DNA from 2 places in the Lysinibacillus sp. GW823-FHT02G10 genome. Region 1 is predicted to be linked to the other one. Evidence: predicted binding sites of a transcription regulator. Region 1 holds the regulator's gene; the other holds the start of a gene.
What was found. Region 1 encodes CtsR, which represses protease genes until heat stress. Its sites were predicted from a motif close to ATGGTCAATAAAGGTCAAACA; they were not measured.

Region 1 (4,434 bases):
CCATGCTGAGGTACCAGATGTTGAGCAATTATTAATTACCATATGTGCATCTTTGGGATCAGGGGTATTAGCCTACTTTTTATTTCCACAGCAGGGTGATAATAAGATTGATGACAGAGGACCGTATTAATAGATTAAAAAAACTGCTCGTTTTCATTAAAACGAGCAGTCTTTTTATGGTTTAAACAGTTTAAACCAGCCTTTATGTTTAAAGACAGCCAACATAAAGATAACGATAATTATCATAATCCCAAGTACAATAAAATAGCTGTATTGCCCATGTAGTTCAGGCATGTTATCGAAATTCATCCCATACACACCAGCAATGAAGGTAAGTGGTATAAAGATAGTTGATACAATTGTTAAAGTCATCATAATGCCATTCATGCGGCTAGAACTCATAGCCATATAACTATCCCGCATGTCTGCTGTAAGCTCTCGATTAGATTCAACCATCTCTGTTAGCTTAAGTAGATGGTCGTAGATATCTCCAAAATAAGCTCTCTCCGATTTTTTTAGTGAGAAACGGTAAGAATTGAGAATGCGATATAAAAGATCACGCATTGGTAAAATAGTACGTCTTAAGTCAAGCAAGTCACTACGGAACTCGAAGACAATTTTCATGGCATTTACATTACTTTGGTATGTAAGTTCACCTTCTAAAGCATTTAGATGATCTTCAATTTTGTAAACGAGTGGAAAATAACTATCAACAATTTTATCGATAGTTTGATACGTTAGGTATACAGTACCTCGCTCCCAATTCTTCGGTTGGTTTTCCAGCATCTTTTGCACCTTCTCTATCTCAGGGACAGGATTTTTATGGAAGGTTATGATGAATTTATTGGAGGCAAAAATATTAACCTCCTCCGCAGCTAACGTCTCTTCGTTTACCCGATGAATGACAAAGAAATGAAAATCATCATAAAAATCGAGCTTAGGACGCTGCAACCTCATTAAGCAATCTTCAATAGCGAGAGGGTGAAAGTGGAAAAATGTATCCAACAATGATTCCTCCTCGGCTGTAGGACAATTAAAATCAACCCAATACCATTCAAATTCTTGCTGATGTATCTCTTCTAATGGAAAATCCTTTAACAATTGTTGTTGCTTTGTAATACCAATGGTGCTTATCACGGTTTTCACCTCAAATTATTTACTACAAAATAGTTAGCGCTCCTCTTTAAAGCATACCCAACCACCGAACAAAGTAGTGGCAAAAAATCTAGAAGGTTTAGTAAAACCCGCACTTTGTAAAAGTATTAAAATTTCTTCTTCACTCATAAAAGAAAGGGAACGAATGGATTTTTCCATCTCTACTACATCGGATAAAGAAAGTCTAGTATGCTGTAGCCAATAAGAACGCCATAAATCAAATTGTAGTTCTGTTTCTAAAGAGCCTAGCTGACCATATTTTGAAACAAGGACAAATGGTGCTCCAGGTTTCAAATGTCTTGCTATTTCTGTTATTGTTTCGAGCTTTTCTTTATAATCATGAATAAAATGCAAGACAAGAACACAACTTGCCGCATCATACTGAGTAGAGGGCAGCGAAGCATCAAGTATTGTAGCCTGATGGAATGACATATCATTAGGAAGAGTGAGTAAACGCTCTTTAGCTATAGTAAGCATGGATTCTGATGGATCAATGCCAGTGAATGACCAGTGAGGTCTTCCTTCTGCAAGCTGTATAATTTCATTGCCACTTCCTGCTCCCACGACTAGCATGTTAGCATTTTCTGATAGCCTAGAATGATAAAAAGTTTGTATTAAACGTAGCATGGCATCATAACTAGGCAATGTACGGCGAATACCCTTTTCATATTCATTTGCTAATGTGTTGTTAAATTCCAACGCTCCTCACAGCCTTTCAAAAAAATTTTAAAAAATCTTTCTTAATGTGAAACTATTACGGGTATAGTTCCGTAAATAGTAGTACATAAAACATAGAATAAAGTTCAAAGAAAGGGTTGATATATATGGAGACTAAATGGTCTAAAGTAATCATACACGCAAGTGCATTTTTTGCGCCATGGTTAGTGCCCATTATTTTCTTTTTAATTAGTTCGGATGAGGAAGTAAAGGCAATTTCTATTCAAGCACTGCTATTCCAAATTGTCATGGGTGTTTTAATTGCTATCTCTGTTGGTTTAAGCTTTGTCCTTATTGGCTTACCATTTTTAATCATTTTCGGCATTATGGTATTTGTGGTACCGATCATCGGTATCGTAAAAGCATTGTCTGATGAACCTTGGCGTTATCCAATTGTTGGTCGCTGGGTATAATTTTCATAGACGCAAGTATATGCTAGTTGCATATGCTTGCGTTTTTTCTATGACGAATAAGGGTACATTAGGTGTATAAGGAAATTATTAAACCGTAAACAAATGATCGAAAAAGGGCTCTTTTCGGCTCTTAAAAAGCCTTTTTCAAGACTTTCCACTTTTCTATGGGCGAAATCATTGCAATTTTTTTCAAGCGTTTTGTATAATATACTCAAAGAAAGTCAAAGATAGTCAAAGTCAGTGAAGCAAGCGAGGTGTATTCCTAAAATGCGTAATATATCAGACATCATAGAGGGTTACTTAAAGCAAGTACTTGAATTAGGTGGAGAAGGGCATATTGAAATTAAACGTAGTGAAATCGCTGATAAATTTCAATGTGTACCATCACAAATAAATTATGTTATTAATACAAGATTTACTGCCGAGCGGGGTTACCTTGTTGAGAGCAAACGTGGTGGTGGTGGATACATTCGAATTTTACGTGTCCGCGCGAATTCACAGATTGATTTAATCGACGATGTTCTCAGGCAAATTGAAGGTGGGGCATCACAAACAATGGCAGAAGATTTGGTTTATCGACTCATTGATGAGCAGGTAATTTCCAAGCGAGAAGCGAAATTAATGTTAGCAGCAATTGATCGCTCCACGATCGACTTGCATCTCCCCTTAAGAGATGTCATTCGATCAAAAATATTGCGAGCAATGCTGACAACAATAAAATATGAACAACAAAAATAGTGAGGTGATGGAAATGATATGCGAACATTGTAAACAACGTAATGCGACAGTTACAGTAACACAAGTTCAAAGTGGGCAAAAAGTAGAGCATCATTATTGTGACGTCTGCGCCTCACAATTCCATCCATTTCATGCAGAGTTTAAACAAGAGCCAGTATCTATTCAACAGTTATTGTCTAACTGGTTTGGCTCTCCTACATGGCAAAAGGTGGGGGAAAAACAACAGGTACAACCACAACAGCAAACATGCCCACAATGTGGATTTTCGTATAAGCAGTTTTTAAAAGAAGGAAAATTCGGGTGCCCAAGCTGTTATGACACATTTGGAGATCATTTGCCAAAGCTTTTTAATCGTATTCAGGCGGGTCCACAACACATTGGAAAAATGCCTGGTGCTCGCAGTAATGTGTATGTTATTAAAAAGCAAATAGAAGATATCCGCAAGCGTATGAAATCCGCCGTAGATGAAGAACAGTTTGAAGAAGCGGCGAAGCTACGGGATGAAGTTAAAGAGCTAGAGAAGCATCTACAATTTGAAGGTGGTGATGTGACATGATGATTGAATCATTTTTAGAGCGTGCGACACCAACTTGGATGCATATCAAAGATGATTACTCAGATATCGTCATTAGTACACGGATCCGCCTTGCACGAAATTTAGATGGCTATCGTTTTCCATTAGCGTTTTCAGAAAATGAGGCACTGCAAGTGGAACAGGCCGTTACACATGCTGTCAGCGATAGCCCAACTCTTCAAAATGATTATGCTTATTTTGCTATAAAGGATTTAACCCCTTTACAGCGTCAAATTCTTGTAGAAAAGCATTTGATTAGCCCGCAACTGGCTAAAAAAGAGCAAGTGGGCTCTATACTACTCTCTGAAGACGAATCCGTTAGCATTATGGTGAATGAAGAGGATCATTTACGCATTCAATGTATGACAGCAAGTTTTCAACTTCAAAGTGCTTATGAACAAGCAAATAAGATTGATCGTATCCTAGAGAAAGTATTACCGTATGCTTTTCGAGATACTTTTGGTTATTTAACAAGCTGTCCAACGAATATTGGTACGGGTCTACGAGCATCCGTCATGATGCATTTACCCGCTCTTACATTAACTGGGCAAATGAATCAAATTATAAATGCCATGACACGCTTAGGAATGACTGTAAGAGGTATATATGGTGAAGGAAGCGAAAATTTAGGGAATGTTTATCAAGTGTCTAACCAAATTACACTTGGGAAGACAGAGGAAGATATTTTAGCAGATATACAAAGCGTCGCTGAAAAGATTATTCAAAAAGAGCGGCATGCAAGAGGTAAATTAATGGAAAAGGCAGAGCTTGCGCTAGAAGATCGCGTATATCGAGCTTTAGGTACCCTTACACATGCAAGAATTTTAACAAGTGAGG
Region 2 (4,434 bases), on a different contig from region 1:
CCTGATAGCTGCTCAGGATAATTATAGGCCTTGCTGTCGAGCCCGACCTTTTTTAATAGCTCATGTCCTAAAGCTTCTGCGTCTGTACGATTCATTTTACGAATTTGCATAGGTGCCATCGTGACATTATCGATAACTGTCATATGCGGGAATAAGTTAAATTGTTGAAACACCATACCCACTTCAGCGCGAATTTCATTGATATTCGTTTTAGGATCATTAATTTTTACATTTTCAATATAAATAGCACCATCCGTTACTTCTTCTAACATATTGATGCAACGGAGAAATGTACTTTTTCCTGAACCAGACGGCCCAATAACACAGACAACTTGTTTTTCTTGAATTTCATAATCGATTCCTTTTAATACTTCAAGCTTGCCAAAGTATTTGTGTAGGTTTTCAATTTTTATCATCTAGCTTCCCGCCCTTCTACCTTAGCTTTACGAGGGACATAGCTATTGCTAAATCGTTTCTCGATAAATGCTACAATCTTCGTTACACCATATGTCAACACTAAATATAATAATGCTGCAACGATATACGGTTCCCAGAAGCGGAAGCTTGCACCAGCTACGACCTTACTAGCGTATAAAATATCTGGTGCTGCAATTACAGTTACGAGTGAAGAATCTTTTAATAATGCAATAAATTCATTGCCCAATGGCGGAATCATACGTCTAAATGCTTGAGGTAAAATGACCTTACGCATCGCTTGGTTATGCGTTAATCCAAGAGAGCGAGCAGCCTCCATTTGCCCTTTTGCAATACTTTGAATCCCTGCACGGAAAATTTCCGCATTATAAGCAGCACAGTTTAAAATAAGCGCTGTAATCCCTGATACCATATAACCTAAAGAATGACCAAAAATTGTTGGAATAACTGCTAAGTGAATTAACAAGATTTGTACAAGCATCGGTGTTCCACGGAATAAATCGATATATAGTTTAGATGGCCAATAAATCCATTTTTTACTCGATAATTTTCCAAGGCCTAAAAATAGTCCTAATAGAATACCGCCAAAATAACCACTAAGTGTCAAAATAAGTGTTACGCCAATACCTCGTATAAACATATCTCGGTAGTTCCAGACAATGTCCCAGCGTAAGTCAAAGATGTCCATCCGAAAACCCCATTCCCCTTTAAATTACAATTAATAAATGAGCTGTTAGCAAAGTTACTATGTTAGTAGCATCATTTCATTCATTTTTATTGAAAATCAATGCCTGTAATTTCTTTTAATTTACCGTTTTCTTTAATCTTTTTAAGACCTTCGTTTAATTTATCTAGCAATTCTTTATTCCCTTTTTGAACCATGAAGCCATAGTATTCTTTTTCGAATGCATCATCTTCAATTACTTTTAGTTTTTGATCTGGGTGAGCTTTGATATATTCATAAACTACTGCATTATCTCCGATAGCTGCATCAACATTACCATTTAGCATCTCTTGGATAGCGATTGGCTGACTTTCAAAAGCCATAATATTTGTACTTGCTTCCCCTTGTAGCTTTTTCGCTGCCATATGACCAGTTGCATTGATTTGTACAGATACTTTTTTATCTTTTAATTCATCAAGAGATTTAATCTTTGAATCTTCTTTCACAACAATTAATAACTGAGACTCATAATACGGTTCTGTAAAATCAAATGATTCTTTACGCTCTTCCGTAATTGTGATTCCAGAAGCACCGATATCTGTTTCACCGTTCTTAATTGTTTGGAACACTGGCTCCCATCCAATATTATTCCACTCAACCTCAAAGTCCATCTCATCTGCGATAGCTTGTAGAATATCGACATCAATCCCTACAATTTTCCCTGAATCGTCAACAGATTCAAATGGTGCAAAAGTTGCCTCAGTACCTACTTTGTAAACTTTTTTGCCATCTCCACCATCTTCTGAAGATGAGCTACCTGAAGATGCATCATCTTTTGTACCACAACCTGCAAGTGCTAATGTTAAAGCTGCAATAATCATCAGTAACATCCAACCTGTTTTTTTCATTGTATTTCCCCCTAGTTCGATAATTTTCCGAATTACGTATTATTTTTCGCAATTCGGAAATGTTAGACTATTAGGTCAATTATATTAACATTATAGTATTTAGACAACAACTTTTCGCATAAAATTAAATATTTTTTCATATAAATTTATAATAAATTCATATAATTTGAAAAAACATGTATAAATAACAAGAAAATTAACCTAAAACTAATATATATACAATAAGAACCATGCCAAATTTCGATAAATTTAGGCAAAAAAAAAGAATCCCCTCAGATAGGATTCTTTTTTTTCGACTATTACTAGTCTCACGTACAGTATGTTCACTAAAAAATAATTTGGAGTTGTTGCTTTTTTGAAGGTTTGAAAGGAATAAATAGGGGAATAATGCCAACTAGGACAGTATTCCCTTTATTCTTCCTCTCGATCTCCAGTAAGCAGGCTGCTAAACTACTTATTAGGAGATGAGCTATAACAGTATATCAATTGATCAGTAAAATGGCGCCCTCGGAGGGAATCGAACCCCCAGTGCAAGAACCGGAATCTTACGTGTTATCCATTACACCACGAGGGCAAAAGACACAAAAAAAAAGTACTCACTCTAGGCTTACGAAAAGCATGATGTAGATAACCCTCATTTTTGAAGCATACCTGCAAAATAGTGTCCTGTACTTTAAACCTTATAACCTTAATCATTATACAAGCCTATCCTATATAATTCAACCATAGAATGCAAAAACAATTTATTTTTTTTAATTTCACTTTAGCAGGGTTAATATTTGACCTTCCCTGACTATAATGTGTATGATAAGGATACAGCTGAAATACAAAGGAAAATTTTCAGCAAAGGTATTCGAATTTAGCTTTTTAAGGAGGATTTAACATGAATTTAATTCCTACAGTTATTGAACAAACTAGTCGTGGTGAGCGTGCATATGACATTTATTCACGTCTACTTAAAGACCGTATTATCCTTTTAGGAAGTGCTATTGATGACAATGTTGCTAACTCCATTGTCGCTCAGCTTCTTTTCCTACAAGCAGAAGATCCAGATAAAGATATCTCTCTTTATATTAACTCACCTGGCGGATCCATTACGGCTGGTATGGCTATCTATGACACAATGCAAATCATTAAACCACAGGTACAAACAATTTGTATTGGTATGGCTGCATCAATGGGTGCTTTCCTACTTGCAGCTGGAGAACCCGGTAAACGTTTTGCCTTACCAAATGCTGAAGTCATGATTCACCAACCACTAGGTGGTGCACAAGGTCAAGCGACAGAAATTGAAATTGCTGCTAAACGTATTCTATTCTTACGTGAGAAATTAAATGGCATTTTATCTGAACGCACTGGTCAACCACTTGAAGTCATTGCAAGAGACACAGATCGTGATAACTTCATGACTGCTGAACGTGCAAAAGAATACGGTTTAATCGATCATATTATGCACCGTAGCGATAATAAATAAAAAATAGAAGGCATCACAGAATTGCTCTGTGATGCCTTTTGTATTTAATGAATGTTAATCTTCATTTTCAATAATTGTTGCCAATGCTGTAACCGCTTGCTCAGCATCGTTACCTTCACTGCTTAAAGTCACTTCGGTACCTTTAGCAACTGCTAAGCTCATAACACCCATAATGGATTTGGCATTTACTTTTTTCTCATCTTTTTCTAGAAAGATATCAGCACTAAAACGATTTGCTTCTTGCACAAATAGTGCTGCTTGTCTAGCTTGTAGTCCTAATTTTAATTTAACCTGGACTCTTCTCTCAATCATTCTCAAAACTCCCCTTCACTACCGTTCGTCTATTAGTTTTATCTTACCTTACTTACTGGCAAAAGAACAATAAGCGATTAGCATGACATTCATACCTGAAAAGTATGATAACTTAACCACCTATTTTTTCACCACGCCTTAATGCATCCGCAATCTCATCAATTTTTCTCAATCGATGGTTAACACCTGATTTACTAACCGTTCCACTAGATACCATTTCACCAAGCTCTTTTAATGTCACATCTTGGTATTCAACACGGAGACGTGCTATTTCACGAAGCTTCTCCGGTAGTTGATCAAGACCAATTGAATTTTCAATAAATCGAATATTCTCAACCTGCCGTAATGCTGCTCCAATGGTTTTATTTAAATTGGCAGTTTCACAGTTCACAATACGGTTGACACTATTACGCATATCTCGCAAAATCCGAACATCTTCAAATTTCATCATAGCCTGATGCGCTCCAACAATATTAAGGAAATCTGAAATTTTTTCTGCTTCTTTTAAGTAAGTTACAAAGCCTTTTTTACGTTCAATTGTTTTGGCATTGAGTTCAAATTCATTCATCAAATCCATTAATGCCTCACCATGTTCTTTATATAAAGAATAAACCTCTAAATGATAAGCCGATGTTTCTGGA

Region 2: the regulator CtsR is predicted to act here: its motif matches at 2,784-2,804, upstream of clpP (ATP-dependent Clp endopeptidase proteolytic subunit ClpP).

The regions. Positions count from the first base shown of each region.
Region 1 is NZ_JBXAJI010000006.1:61,099-65,532, reverse strand. Features, by position in the region: gene AC1RFD_RS17435 (hypothetical protein) at 1-130, shown strand, start outside; gene corA (magnesium/cobalt transporter CorA) at 175-1,137, opposite strand; gene AC1RFD_RS17425 (class I SAM-dependent methyltransferase) at 1,171-1,854, opposite strand; gene AC1RFD_RS17420 (DUF4870 domain-containing protein) at 1,980-2,285, shown strand; gene AC1RFD_RS17415 (CtsR family transcriptional regulator) at 2,553-3,023, shown strand; gene AC1RFD_RS17410 (UvrB/UvrC motif-containing protein) at 3,037-3,579, shown strand; gene mcsB (protein-arginine kinase McsB) at 3,576-4,434, shown strand, end outside.
Region 2 is NZ_JBXAJI010000004.1:209,131-213,564, forward strand. Features, by position in the region: gene AC1RFD_RS15020 (amino acid ABC transporter ATP-binding protein) at 1-416, opposite strand, end outside; gene AC1RFD_RS15025 (amino acid ABC transporter permease) at 413-1,123, opposite strand; gene AC1RFD_RS15030 (basic amino acid ABC transporter substrate-binding protein) at 1,210-2,007, opposite strand; tRNA gene AC1RFD_RS15035 (tRNA-Arg) at 2,507-2,581, opposite strand; gene clpP (ATP-dependent Clp endopeptidase proteolytic subunit ClpP) at 2,891-3,481, shown strand; gene AC1RFD_RS15045 (HPr family phosphocarrier protein) at 3,536-3,793, opposite strand; gene whiA (DNA-binding protein WhiA) at 3,906-4,434, opposite strand, start outside.